Regions from separate parts of the Planosporangium spinosum genome, predicted to be linked through region 3. Evidence: riboswitches for the same ligand, from Rfam matches in the RefSeq annotation. Region 3 holds a riboswitch; each other region holds the start of a gene.
What was found. A riboswitch is a leader RNA that binds a small molecule or an ion and turns the genes downstream of it on or off. The one in region 3 is predicted to bind cyclic di-AMP.
Positions count from the first base shown of each region.

Region 1: another riboswitch for cyclic di-AMP. It lies ahead of ACNTMW_RS10280 (C40 family peptidase); the one in region 3 lies ahead of ACNTMW_RS20530 (C40 family peptidase).
Region 2: another riboswitch for cyclic di-AMP. It lies ahead of ACNTMW_RS02740 (C39 family peptidase); the one in region 3 lies ahead of ACNTMW_RS20530 (C40 family peptidase).
Region 4: another riboswitch for cyclic di-AMP. It lies ahead of ACNTMW_RS04545 (C39 family peptidase); the one in region 3 lies ahead of ACNTMW_RS20530 (C40 family peptidase).

Region 1 is NZ_JBLYUB010000006.1:41,251-44,437, reverse strand. Features, by position in the region: gene ACNTMW_RS10285 (C40 family peptidase) at 1-760, shown strand, start outside; cyclic di-AMP (ydaO/yuaA leader) riboswitch at 1,168-1,305, shown strand; gene ACNTMW_RS10280 (C40 family peptidase) at 1,363-2,340, shown strand; gene ACNTMW_RS10275 (pyridoxamine 5'-phosphate oxidase family protein) at 2,462-2,953, shown strand; tRNA gene ACNTMW_RS10270 (tRNA-Gly) at 2,991-3,064, shown strand.
Region 2 is NZ_JBLYUB010000001.1:589,335-592,521, reverse strand. Features, by position in the region: gene ACNTMW_RS02750 (hypothetical protein) at 1-244, opposite strand, end outside; gene ACNTMW_RS02745 (transposase) at 607-1,017, opposite strand; cyclic di-AMP (ydaO/yuaA leader) riboswitch at 1,293-1,434, shown strand; gene ACNTMW_RS02740 (C39 family peptidase) at 1,711-2,466, shown strand; gene ACNTMW_RS02735 (hypothetical protein) at 2,509-2,973, opposite strand; gene ACNTMW_RS02730 (RNA polymerase sigma factor) at 2,945-3,187, opposite strand, start outside.
Region 3 is NZ_JBLYUB010000015.1:125,633-128,819, reverse strand. Features, by position in the region: gene ACNTMW_RS20535 (sensor domain-containing phosphodiesterase) at 1-924, shown strand, start outside; cyclic di-AMP (ydaO/yuaA leader) riboswitch at 1,318-1,492, shown strand; gene ACNTMW_RS20530 (C40 family peptidase) at 1,498-2,460, shown strand; gene ACNTMW_RS20525 (methyltransferase domain-containing protein) at 2,523-3,187, shown strand, end outside.
Region 4 is NZ_JBLYUB010000002.1:384,919-388,105, reverse strand. Features, by position in the region: gene ACNTMW_RS04555 (amino acid permease) at 1-148, shown strand, start outside; cyclic di-AMP (ydaO/yuaA leader) riboswitch at 1,050-1,195, shown strand; gene ACNTMW_RS04550 (hypothetical protein) at 1,297-1,488, opposite strand; gene ACNTMW_RS04545 (C39 family peptidase) at 1,665-2,600, shown strand; gene ACNTMW_RS04540 (coiled-coil domain-containing protein) at 2,881-3,187, shown strand, end outside.

The DNA.
Region 1 (3,187 bases), on a different contig from region 3:
GTTGCAGCCCCTCCAGTTGCAGGTCGACATGGCGATGTCGACGGTCAGCAACCTCGCTGCCAGCGTCTACAAGGGCGGGCGCGGGTCGACCGTCAACGCCATCCTGAGCACCAACTCGCCCACGGCGCTCGCCGAGCAGTTGACGCTGCTGGACATGGTCGCGCGTAGTCAGCGCGACCAGATCAGCACGGTGGCTGCCGCGCGCGACAAGTTCGCCGCCGACAAGACGTCCCTCGACAATCTGATCGCACAGCAGGCGAAGCAGGACGCCGACCTCGCGGCGAAGAAGAAGCAGATCGAGGAGCAGCTCAGCCAGTTGCAGCGGATGCGCCAGCAGGCGTACGGGAGCAGCGGCTCCACCGGCGTGCTGAAGCCGACCGCCTGCCCGGTGGAGTTCACCGGTGGCCCGGGCGGGACCGCCGCGCAGAAGGCGTGCGGCCTGATCGGCAAGCCGTACTACTGGGGAGCAGCGGGCCCCAACGGTTACGACTGTTCCGGCCTGACGATGGTCGCCTGGCAGGCGGCCGGCGTCCGGCTGGACCACCTGGCCAGCGCCCAGCGGAGGAAGTCGACGGCGATCACCCGGGACCAGTTGCGCACCGGTGACCTGATCTTCTTCGGCTCCGACAACCACCATGTCGGTATCTACGTGGGCGGCGGCTGGATGGTTCACGCACCACACACCGGTGACTACGTCCGGATGGCGCAACTGACCGGGTACTACGCCAACAACGTGTCGGGGTACGGCCGCCCGGCCTGAGTTCCCGATCACAGAGAGCGCCGGCGATCGATTGATTGCCGGCGCTCTTTCGGCGTGTCACCCTTACGGTGAGCAGTGAAACGGTCACCATTCACCGACAACAGGCGTCCAGTTTGGGTGACATTCCGCACGTCCGATGGATTTGCGGGCAGCAAGATTCACATCCTCTGCCAGTTGCGCAATGGTTAGCCGGTGTGGCGATTTACACACCACCGTCCGTAGATGGCTAAGATCCGCTCTGTATCGCCGATGAGGACGCCGGAGCCGCGAAACGGCAGGTCAGAAGGGCTGTTTTGGGAATCCATGGCCGTCCCTGCCCACGGCCCAATCCTGGACTTGCCACAACCCTTGACGCGCCATAGCGTGATTGCTCGTCGGGCGGGAGTCCGTACCCAAAGCGGGTGCGCCGCGCGACACCGCTCAATCGTCTCATCGACGAGCCGGGGACCCAATCGTGTCCCGGGGTGAATCCGCTGCGTCAGCGGTAGGGCGAACTTCCCGCCCGAACCCGTCAGCTAACCCGGTAAGCGGTCATGGAAGTAAGGAGCCGGACTCCGGTGGAATTGCATACGATGCGGCCTTCCGGGTCGCGTCTGAAACCCGTGCGTACTGTCTTCGGTGGCGTCGGGGCGGTCTGCGCCGGACTGGTCATCGCGCTGGGCCTGTCGACCAGCGCCCACGCCGCGCCCGCCGATCCTGCCGCCATCGAGGCGCAGATCAACGAGGCATGGAACAAACTCGAACCCGTGCTGGAGCAGCACAACGGCGTCAAGGTCCAGCTCGCGGACAACCAGGCCAAGGTCGCGCAGCTCGAGGAGCAGATCAGGCCCCTGCGGCTGCAGGTGGACGTCGCGATGAGCCGGGTCGGTTCGATCTCCGAGCGCGCTTACAAGAGCGGCCAGGCGTCGGCGCTGAGTGCACTGCTCACCAGTAGCCAGCCGACCAACCTCGCCGACCAGCTCGCTCTGCTGGACGCCATGGCCAAGAACGAGCGGGACCGGGTCGCCGACGTGGCTCGGATGAAGGAACAGTACGACACGCAGAAGAAGCCGCTCGACGATCTGGTCAAGAAGCTGACGGTCCAGGAGAAGCAGCTCGCCGACCAGGAGAAGCAGCTCAACGACCAGATCGCGCAGTTCAACAAGATGCGCCTGGAGGCCTACGGCACCAACGCCCCGCAGGGCAACCTGCGCCCGGCGCCGTGCCCGGTCTTCCTGGACGGCAGCCCCGGCTCCAAGGCCGCCCAGATCGCTTGTAGCAAGATCGGAACCGCGTACATCTTCGGCGCCGAGGGTCCGAAGAACTTCGACTGCTCCGGCCTTACGAAGTGGGCCTGGGCGCAGGCGACCGGCGGCCGGGTCAACCTGTACCACTACACGGTGACCCAGTTCCAGACGACCAAGCGGGTCAGTCGTGACCAGTTGCGCACCGGTGACCTGATCTTCTGGTTCTCTGACATGCACCACATGGGCATGTACGTCGGTGACGGCTGGGCGCTGCACGCACCGCAGTCCGGTGACGTGGTCCGGATGGTCCGCATGGACGCGATGCCGATCTCCGGCCTCGGCCGACCGGGCTGATCCTCACTGTCTTCGGAATCGGGGTGGCGGGTTTTCCGCCGCCCCGATTTTCGTTGCCGCGTCGGTCACCCGTTCGCGCAATCGGCAGCGATCTCGTACATGTGTTCGATAAACTGTACCCATGGCTTCCTGGTCCGAGTTTGCCGCCGTCGAGCCCCAGCTCGCGGCGTCGATCCATGCGCTGGTCCATCAGTACGGGCCCGGCCTGGGCTACCTCGCGACCATCCGGCCGGACGGGGGTCCGCGGTTGCACCCGGTCTCGCCGTTCATCACCCGGGACGGCCTGTACTGCTTCGTCATCGACTCGCCCAAGCGCCGCGACCTGGAACGTGACGGGCGGTACGCGCTGCACTCGTTCCCGCCCGAGACCACCGACGACGAGGCGTACGTGTCGGGCATGGCACACCTGATCACCGACCCGGCGCGGGTCGAGCGGTACGCGATCGAGATGCGCGCCGAGCCCCTGGCCGACTGGCGGCTGTTCGAGTTCACCGTCGACGTGGCCATGATCGTGCGGCACCGCCAGTCCCCGAGCCCGGTCGACCAGTTCGCCCGCGCATACCGCCAGGTCTGGCGTGATCCACGCCCAACCCTGCGGTGCGAGGTGCGCTGAGGCGGCCGGGTCGGCTAGAGTAGGTTCCGCTCCACTCGCGGGTGTAGTTCAATGGCAGAACATCAGCTTCCCAAGCTGACAGTGCGGGTTCGATTCCCGTCACCCGCTCCACAGACAATCGCCCTGGTCAGGACCATGATCCCGACCGGGGCGTTTGGCTATTCGCGTTGTCAGATGGGCCGTCGGGCCATTAACCCACCGTGGTGAGCGCTTCGGCGGCACCGTCGTCCGGGT
Region 2 (3,187 bases), on a different contig from region 3:
GTGCGGCGGTGTTCTGCTGCGGGCGGGGTTTCGGCGGTGTGGATTGCGGTGCGGATTCTCGTGGCTTCGCGCCGGGGGTCGCGGTTTCCCGGCTCTGGCTGCGGTCGGCCCTGGCGTCGGCTACCTGCGCGCGGTCGGCGAGGACCTGCGAGGTGGCCGCGGTGTTGCCGGGCCGGTCTGCCGGAGTGGCGGTGGCCGCCCAGACTGCGCCGCCGATCGAGGCGAGCGCGATCGCCGCTGCCATCGCGGCGGTGTGGGGTCGAAGTGTCGATTTCTGGGCGTGGCGTCCGCGTTGGTAGCGCCGGAGGCGGCTGGGGCGGTGGCTCGTTGCTTTTTGACGGTGGCCTGTTGGTTTTTCGAGGGGCTGGTCACTGTCGTTTTTGGGAGGCACCCCGGGGAGCGTAGACGATGTCTCATTTGGTGTCTCATTTGGCGGGGTGTGATCTGCGCGTTACGGGACGTCCGGAGTTTCCGGCCGACCGGTGGGGCAGGCGGCGGCGCCGACAGGTACGGCCGGTGGTGCACCGGTCGGCCACCGGGGCTCGTACGGTCGGAGCCGGGCGGCCGTCGGTGAGGTGATGGTGGGAATCGACCCGGATGCGGCCGTCACCGGGGATCGATGGGCCGGCCGCCTGGTCGGACCCGGCCGCTGCGGCCGGATCGCGCCTTCTCCGCCTGTGCCGCGATAGCCTCGGTCAGCGCCGGGGCCCAGGCGCTGCCCACGTCATCGGCGAGGCGGTCGGCGAGCACGTCATGGAGCCGGCCCCAGAAGCCGGCGGCGGTCCACTCGGTGAACCGGCGATGGGCGGTCGGCCGCGTGACCCCGAACGTCTTCTCGGGGAGCTGCCACCAGGAGCAGCCGGTCTGGATGAGGTACAGCATCGCGGCGAACGCCCGCCGGTCGTCCACCCGCCGGCGTCCGCCTCCCTGCGGGCGTACCGGAGCCGCGGGAAGCAGCGCTGCGGCGAGCTCCCACAGTGGGGCGGGTGCCCACTGCGCGATGACGTCTTCATCCACGAGTCTTGATCCTGGGGCCCGCGGGCCCTGGATCCAAGCCGGACACGCCCATGTCCCGCCGTTGCCGGGTGGCGAGCGAGCCCGTCGCGGGAGATGCCGGCGATGGTCGCCCGGTCGGATGTGCGGGAAACCAACACCAGGAAAACGACCATGATGATCTTCTGTGGTGTCACCAGTGCGGTTGATAACAGGTGGAGGGTCTTGGCAGAAAGTTGACCCGTCAGTAATGTCAACGCCCGTCCGATCCGGTCACTGTTCACCGAGCGGGTGGCACCGGAACGGACCCGCCGAGTCGTGCTCAACGAGCCGGGGACCCACCGCAAGTCTGGGGTGAATCCACGGGCCGACGGCCTGTGGTAGGGCGACCTTCGCGCCCGAATCCGTCAGCTAACCCGGTAGGCGGAAGCGTAAGGAGATCATGTTCGTGCACGTCTTCGCACCCCCTCTCCATCACCGACTCCTCCACCATGCTGTGTGTGCGCAGTGGACCGCTCCGTCCCTCGCCGGTCCCTGACCGTGAATCGATAGGTCGCACCAGCGCCTGAGGACCGCGGTCGGTCACCCCGGACATCGTGCCGGGCGTTGTCACCGAATGCCTCGTGGGTCCCGCGCGCCCATCTCACCGCGTCAGACCGAGTTTGCCCACTGATCAGCCCGTGCTGGCCAGCGGGTGGCACCCGCATGGAGAATCCAATGAATCGTGTACATACCCGTAAGCCCTTCCAGCATGCGGCTTCGGTCCGCCTGCCCCGGATGGCGGTCGTCTCGGGCGGCCTGCTCGCCGTGGCCGCAACCGTCGGCCTCGTGGTCAGCCAGGCGGACGGTTCGCAGCCGGCCCAGGCATCCGGTTCGGTCGTTGCGGCCGCCGCCCCGCGTGCCGGCGTCACCCAGGCCCCGCAGGGCGGCGCGACCGGTGCGGTCCCCGCGGCGCCGGTCCCGCCGTCGAAGGTGCTCGACTATGCGTTCCAGTTGCAGCCCAACTACTACTACTGCGGGCCGGCGGCCACCCGGATCGCCCTGAGCGCCAGTGGGCACATCCTCAGTCAGGACGAGATCGCCCGGCAGCTCGGCACCACGACCGGCGGGACGAACTCCGCCTACGACACGACACGTGCGCTCAACAATGTCATCGGCAGCAACGTGTACCAGACCAGGGAGATCCCGGCCTACCCCGCTACGCCGGCTCAGATGGACCAGCTTCAGGCCGACGTCCTGAAGACCGTCAACAGCGGGCGCGCCATCGTCGCCAACATCGCCGGCCACCTGACCGACACCGCCGGCACGTACCACTCCTACGAAGGCGGCCACTACCTCACCATCATCGGTTACAAGGACGACGGCCGGACGGTGAAGATCGCCGACCCGGCCAACCCCAACGGCGACGGTACGTACTGGGTGACCACCATCAACATGGCCAACTGGATCTCCCAGCGCGGCTACTCGTACTGACCTGGCGACCGGGCGCCGCTGAAAGACACGGTCGGCGCCCGGTCAGTCGGCGCACACCCATCCCGTCACCACGCCGTACGCACCGGTGCGGACTCGCACCCGGACCGGGCCGGGCGGCGGTGACCGCAGGAGGAAGCAGCCGATCCCGTCCACCTCGGCCCGGTCGAAGACGCCTCCCGGATGTTCTCCGGTGACCTGGCCGCCGCTGGCCGGGCTGAGCTGGCCGACGATGCCCGTCTCGGTCAGCTCGATCTCGACCGTCACCCCGTCGCCCTGGAAGGCCAGGGTCCGCGCCGAACGGCCGGAACGGGTGCGCGCGAGCTGGCCGGCGTCGGTCGCCGAGTCGAAGACGAGGGTCGCGAGGACAAGCTCGTCGTCCACCGTCCGCCACGTCCAGGCGGCGCGCGCCGCCGCGACGAAATCCGCAGGCGCCGGGGGCAGTCCACGGAGCGCCTCACCCAGGTCGGTCAGGAACCGCTCATCGTCGTCCCACCGCGGCGATGTCATGGCGTTCACCTCCGCCCGTCTCGGCCGCCCGCAGCGCGTCGCGGAACGCGACCACCGCGGAGCAGGTGCGCAACTTCTCCAGGCAGCGGGCCCGGGTCGGACCGATGCTGCCGACCGGGAGGTCGAGCCGTTCGCTGATCTCCTCGTAGCTCGCCGGTGGATCCGTCACGAGCATCGCCAGCAGGATCCGGCAGCGCGCGGGAAGCTGACCGAA
Region 3 (3,187 bases):
TCGGCCGGCTGGGGCGTCGCCTTCGACGACGTCGGCGCCAACCCCGCCTCGCTGGCGCTGATGCCGTTCGTGCACCCGGACGTGGTCAAGCTCGACATGCACCTGGTGCACCACCCGCACCGGCCGGAGGTGGCGCGGGTGGTCAACGCCGTCATCGCGTACGCCGAGCGCACCGGCGCCACGATCCTCGCCGAGGGCATCGAGACGCCGGCGCACCTCGCCACCGCGCTCAGCATGGGAGCCACGGTCGGGCAGGGCTGGCTGTTCGGCCCCGCCCAGCGACTGCGCCGTCCGGCGCGGCCACCGCGCGAGCCGCTCGCGTTCGTGGCCGCGCCGGAGACCGCCGCGCCGGCCAGCCGCACCGAGGCGCGTACCCCGTTCGAGATCGTCGCCGCCCGGCGCCCCACCAGCCACTCCACCAAGCGCATGCTGCTGCCGATCAGCAAGTACCTGGAGGCCAAGGCGACCGACCGGACCGAGCCTCCGGTACTGCTGAGCTGCTTCCAGGAGGGCCGTCACCTGACGCCGGCCACCGTGCGCCGCTACACCGGCATCGCCGATACCGCAGCGCTCGTCGCGGTGCTCGCCACCGACGTCGGCGAGGAGCCGATCCCCGGGGTACGCGGAGCGCGGCTGACCGCCGACGACCCGCTGCGGGGCGAGTGGAACGTGATCGTCGTCGGCCCGCACTTCACCGGCGCACTGGTGGCGCGCGACCTCGGCGACGGCGGCCCGGAGATGGACCGGCGATTCGAGTACGCGCTCACCTACGACCGGGGCCTGGTCCTGGCGGCGGCCCGCTCCCTGCTGCACTGGGTGGTCCGCACCGACGTGGTCCGCACCGACCAACCTCCCGGCCGGCACCGGCCGCCGGCGGACGCCGGCAATGGCCGTACGGCGACCGCGGCCCGCCATTCGGCGTAACCCGAACGGCCGGCGATGGCCGACCGGGCACCGAGAAAGGAACGGTCGGCTAATTGGCGTGTATCACTGTGTGGAAAATCTCGCGCGGGGGCATTCCACACAGTGGACGAAATCACGCATCAATGCCGCCGAGTATCGGAAATGACGCCACTACCAGCCAAAACTCGGCAATTTGAGCCGCCCACCAGCCACCGTGGACCGTCGCATCGGAGATCAGTAAAGGCTCCCTCGGTAACGCTCTGCCATGCCCTCAGAACAGGACGTAACAACGACTTTCACCTAAGGTGGGGAGCCAGTACGCGTAACGGACAGGATGTACTTCCCGTACGTCCAAGATCACGTTAAGTTGGTCTAGGCCCGCTCGTAAGTCCGCCGCCCAACCCGGGTGACGACGAGCCGGCACCGCCGAATCGCATAACCCGTCGCCGCCCGGCGGCGCACGGGGTGAACCGGGGAACCACCCGACGGCCACGCCGTCCCGGGGTGAATCCGCAGGACCCTGCGGTAGGGCCATCTTCTTCCGGCCCGAACCCGTCAGCTAACTCGGTAGGCGGTAAGGAAGAAGGGTGCTCTGTGCCTGCAGTACCACGACTGCTGCGTGCCATGCTCCTGGGCGCGGTGGGGGTAGCCGTCCTCGCGCCGGCCACGGCGGCCAACGCGGAACCCTCAGCGAGCGACCTGACGCAGCAGATCAACCAGTCCTCCAGTGCCCTCGAAAAGATCGTCGAGCAGTACAACGGCGTGGGCGAGAAGCTGAAGGCGACCCAGGCCGCCGCCGACGAGCTCAACGTCAAGATGGCGCCGCTCCAGTCACAGGTCGACCAGGCCTACGACAACGTCGGCAAGATCGCGGCGCGCGCCTACATGGGCGGCGCGGCCCGGCCGATGACGCTGTTGCTGTCGGACGGCTCGTCGGGCAACGTGCTGGCCGAGCTCACCTCGCTCAACCACATCGCCTCCACCGAGCAGCGCCAGATCGAGGGCTACGCCCAGATGAAGGCGCAGTACGACACGCAGAAGAAGCAGCTCGACGACCTGCTCAACCAGCAGCGGGCCGACCAGAAGAGCCTGGCCGACCAGAAGGCGAAGATCGAAAGTGACCTCGCCACGCTGATGGAGCTGCGCAAGAAGGCCTACGGGTCGGCGACCACCCCTCCGCCGACCAACAAGCCCGCCGCCCCGAACATCGCCGGCAGCGCCGGCACCGCGGTGAAGTTCGCGTACAACGTCATCGGCAAGCCGTACGTCTACGGCGCCGCGGGCCCCAACGGGTACGACTGCTCCGGGCTGACCATGGCGGCCTGGGCGGCCGCCGGCAAGTCGCTGCCGCACAACGCGGCGATGCAGTGGGACCAGGTCGCGCACATCTCGGCCAGCCAGCTACAGGCCGGTGACCTGGTCTTCTACTCCGGTCTGGGGCACGTCGCCATCTACGTCGGCGGCGGCCAGGTGATCCACGCACCGCAACCCGGCGACAATGTCAAGCTCGCCAGCGTCAACATGATGACGCCGTACGGGTACGGCCGGGTCCGCTAGACAGCACACCCATGATCGCGGGGGACTGGACACACCGGTCCCCCGCGATCATGCTTTTCGGGGTGAGCTGGGATCCCGCGCAGTACGAACGGTTCGCCGCCGAGCGGGCCCGCCCCTTCCACGACCTGACCGCCCGGATCCGCACCACCGCGCCGGAGCGCGTCGTCGATCTCGGCTGTGGCCCCGGCACGGTCACCGCCACCCTGGCGGACCGGTGGCCCGGCGCCCACGTGTACGGCCTCGACTCCTCGCCGGAGATGATCGCCGCCGCCGAACGGCTGACCCACCCGGGCCGACTGGAGTTCGGCCTCGGCGACATCGCGGCCTGGCGGCCCGACCCCGGGTCGGTCGATGTGATCGTCTCCAACGCCGCGCTGCAATGGGTGCCCGACCACCTGGCGGCGCTGCCCACCTGGGCGGCGGCGCTGCGGCCGGGCGGCGCGCTGGCGATCCAGGTACCCGTGTCCGACGGCATGGCCGCCGCGGACGTCATCCACGCGGTCGTCACCGCACCGGAGTGGACCGATCGGCTCCGCGCAGCCGCGTCCGGCACCGGGCCACGGAGCGCGAGCCCGGTACGTCCGGTCGACGAGTACCTCGACGTGCTGGCCGGCAGCGGGCTGGCGGTCGACGCCTGGCAGACCACCTACCTGCACATCCTGCCCGGCACCGACCCCGTCCTCGAATGGTTCGCCGGCACCGGCCTACGGCCCTACCTCGACGCGCT
Region 4 (3,187 bases), on a different contig from region 3:
TCCCGGCAATGGAACCGTGCCGGTGCCGGGCACCTCCGATGATTCGTCGGCGGAGCGTCGACCCGGCCATGGGTCTTCGGCCGAGCATTCGCCCGGCCATGGGTCTTCGACCGGGCATCAGCCCGGCGACGGGCCGTCGGTGCGCTGAGCGCGATAAGGTCCAGCGGCGATCGACCCGTATTGACGGGTCGATGCCGGCCAGCCGACGCTGACGGGGCCATGGCGCATGCTGAAAGCGCCTCCGGGAAATGGTCGAGCGTCAGCCGTTGAAATTGCGCTCCCCGCGACGCCATTCGACGAAGATTTACGTTTTCGCATGGGTGGCCGGCAACGTGATCATTAATGGGTACGTCCACCGGGGCGAACATGGGACTGTGGGCGGGGTCGGATGTTCGCGAGCTGGCAGGTCGCCGAGTTACATAAACGAATTGAAATATTGAAAGAATGTGCAGGCGGTACGGGGCCAGTGGTCGTCGACCGTGGCGTGTCCGGACGCCGGACGCACCCGGACGCCGGACGCGTGTCCGGACGGGCCGGTTCGGTGCCGCGGATACGTGCACCGGTTCGGCGTCGCGGAATCCCGGGGCGGCGCCCGGTGATGCGGCATCCTCGCGCCACCGGCAGTCGGCGCGACCGGGCGGGTCGACACCAGGGAGCATCCCGGCCAGGGCATCCCGGTCAGGGCATCCCGGTCAGGGCATCCCGGCCAGGGCATCCCGGTCAGGTCATCCCGGCTCGGGATTCCTGGGCGGCGGTGTCCTGGCGGTTGAGTCCTGGCGGCTGAGTCCTGGCTGCGGAACTGCGGAGCCCTGGCGGAGTGTGTCCGATTGGGCCGGGCTCGAGGCGTCGCGGGTGTGGCCGCCTCGGCACGCATGATCGTTTTCCGACTATGGGAAATGCGCATCGAAGGCCGCAATGCAGGATTCAGAAATGATCTATCAATTGCTCCGTACGTGCGGCGGGTAACAGGAATTGGGTCTTGGCAGCGGCGATGGGCCACCAGTAGTGTCATCGCGTCTGATCCGGTTGATGTTGCCGTCGGCGACGCCGGAGCGGGCCCGCTGAGTCGTCTTTGTCTACGAGCCGGGGACCCACCGAACGTTTGGGGTGAATCCGTGGGCCGAATGGCCCATGGTAGGGCGTCCTTCCCGCCCGAATCCGTCAGCTAACCCGGTAAGCGGCAGCGTAAGGAGATCATGCTCGTGCAAGACCCCTGTCCCATCCTCCGCGATACTCCACCCACTTTGGACACGCCGCCGGCCACTCCGGTTCGGGTCGGTCCCTGACCTCGACCCGCTAGGTCACATCAAAGGTCGGTGACGCGAGGATGCCGCGTGCCGGGCAGTCCGCCCGGTACCACCACCGGACAGTTCCCGGGCGTACCGGGTACCCCGGTCGCTCGACAGGTACGAGACGGCCGTTCGTCGCGGTGGCGTAACCCTCCTCGTCGTCATGCCAGACCACGGTGGCGCTCTCGATGCCGCTCACGCCTCCGGCCACTCACGCACGGGTGTCGCGGTCGCAGGCTGATACCACCGCGTCCAGGTTCGCCTGCGCGGACATCTCTGGTCCTCGTGTGTCCCCGTCGCCGCGTCGACCGGTAGCTCACAGGGTCGTCGGCCGGTGTTCGGCCGAGGGCCGGCAAGTTGCGTGGAGTAATTGAATTGAAGCCCCTCCGTACCCGTACCCGGTTCCGGCATGCCGCACCGTCCGGTATTTCCCGCCTCGCACTCGTCTCGGCGGGCGTGCTCGCCGTGGCCGCCACGAGCGGCATTCTGATCAGTGAGTCGTCCGGCCAGGCGACGTCGAAGACCTCGACGAATGTGGCGCTTGTGGACACCACCACCCGTGACGGCGGCGCTGAGCGGGCCGACCGGAGCCAGAGTCGTACCCAGGCCCCGGCCCAGTCATCGGCTCCGGCCCGGACCCAAGCCCGGGCTTCAGCTCAGGCCCCGGTGCAGGCTCAGGCCCCGGCGCAGACTCAGGCGCCTGCCCAGGCCCAGGCGCCTGAGTCTGCGCAGGCGCAGGCGCAGGCCCAGGCCCCGGCCGCGCCGTCGGCCGCTCCCACCGCGACGCCCGCCCCGGCCCCGCCGGTGGCGAAGGAGCTGGACTACCAGTACCAGTCGCAGCCGAACTACTACTACTGCGGCCCGGCGTCCACCCGGATCGTGCTGACCGTGCGTGGTAAGACCCCCAGCCAGGACGAGGTGGCCCGACTGCTGGGTACCGACACCGGTGGGACCGACTCGGCCGTGGACACCACCCGGGTCCTGAACTCCGTGCTGGGTACCGACTTCTACCAGACCAGGTCGATTCCGGGACCCGCGGCCACGCCTGCCCAGATGGACCAGCTGCAGGCGGACGTCGTGCACGCCGTCAGCAACGGCTACGGCGTCGTCGCCAACGTCGTCGGCTCCGCGACGGACACCAATGGCAACTGGCACAGCTACGGCGGCGGGCACTACGTGGCCATCGTCGGGTACAACGACGAGGGGCGTGCGGTGAAGATCGCCGATCCGGCCAACCCGAGCGCCAGTTCGTACTGGGTCACCACCATCAACATGGCCAAGTGGATGGTCAACCGGGGCTACTCGTACTGACCGCCCGAGCTCCCCGGGTTTCCTCCCGTCACCGATCCGAGGGCCCGGCCGGCGAGAATCGCCGGCCGGGCCCTCGGGCGTCGGAGCGAGTGTGGGGGCTGCCCGTGTCGGCGTGCCGGCGACCCTGGACGTGAGGATGATATGTCGTGGTCCGTTCGGTTCCCGTTAATTAGAAGAGGATTAGGAGCCTTGGGTGTTCTGCGCAGATGTGCCTAGGGTCGATGCGGATCGCCGTCACCCCTCCGACCGGCGGACGACACGAAGGAACGTGTACGTGAGGCTGTCAGCCGCCCCTGCCCGACCGACCCTGCTCGTTGCCGCACTCCTCGCCGCCGCCGTCCTGGTGGGACTGCTGCCGGCGGGGCCGGTACACGCCGCTCCCGGCGCCGCCGGCCCGGAAGGTGGTGCCTCGTCCCTGCGTGACCAGCTGGACGCGGCGGCGCGGGGGTACAACGACGCCGCTGCCAGACTGGAGACCTCCAAGACCCGTCAGGGTCAGCTCAACGAGCAGATGCGGGTGACCGAGTCGCAGCTCGCCCAGCTCAACGCCGCGGTGGCCGAGCTGGCGGCCACGGCGTACAAGGGGG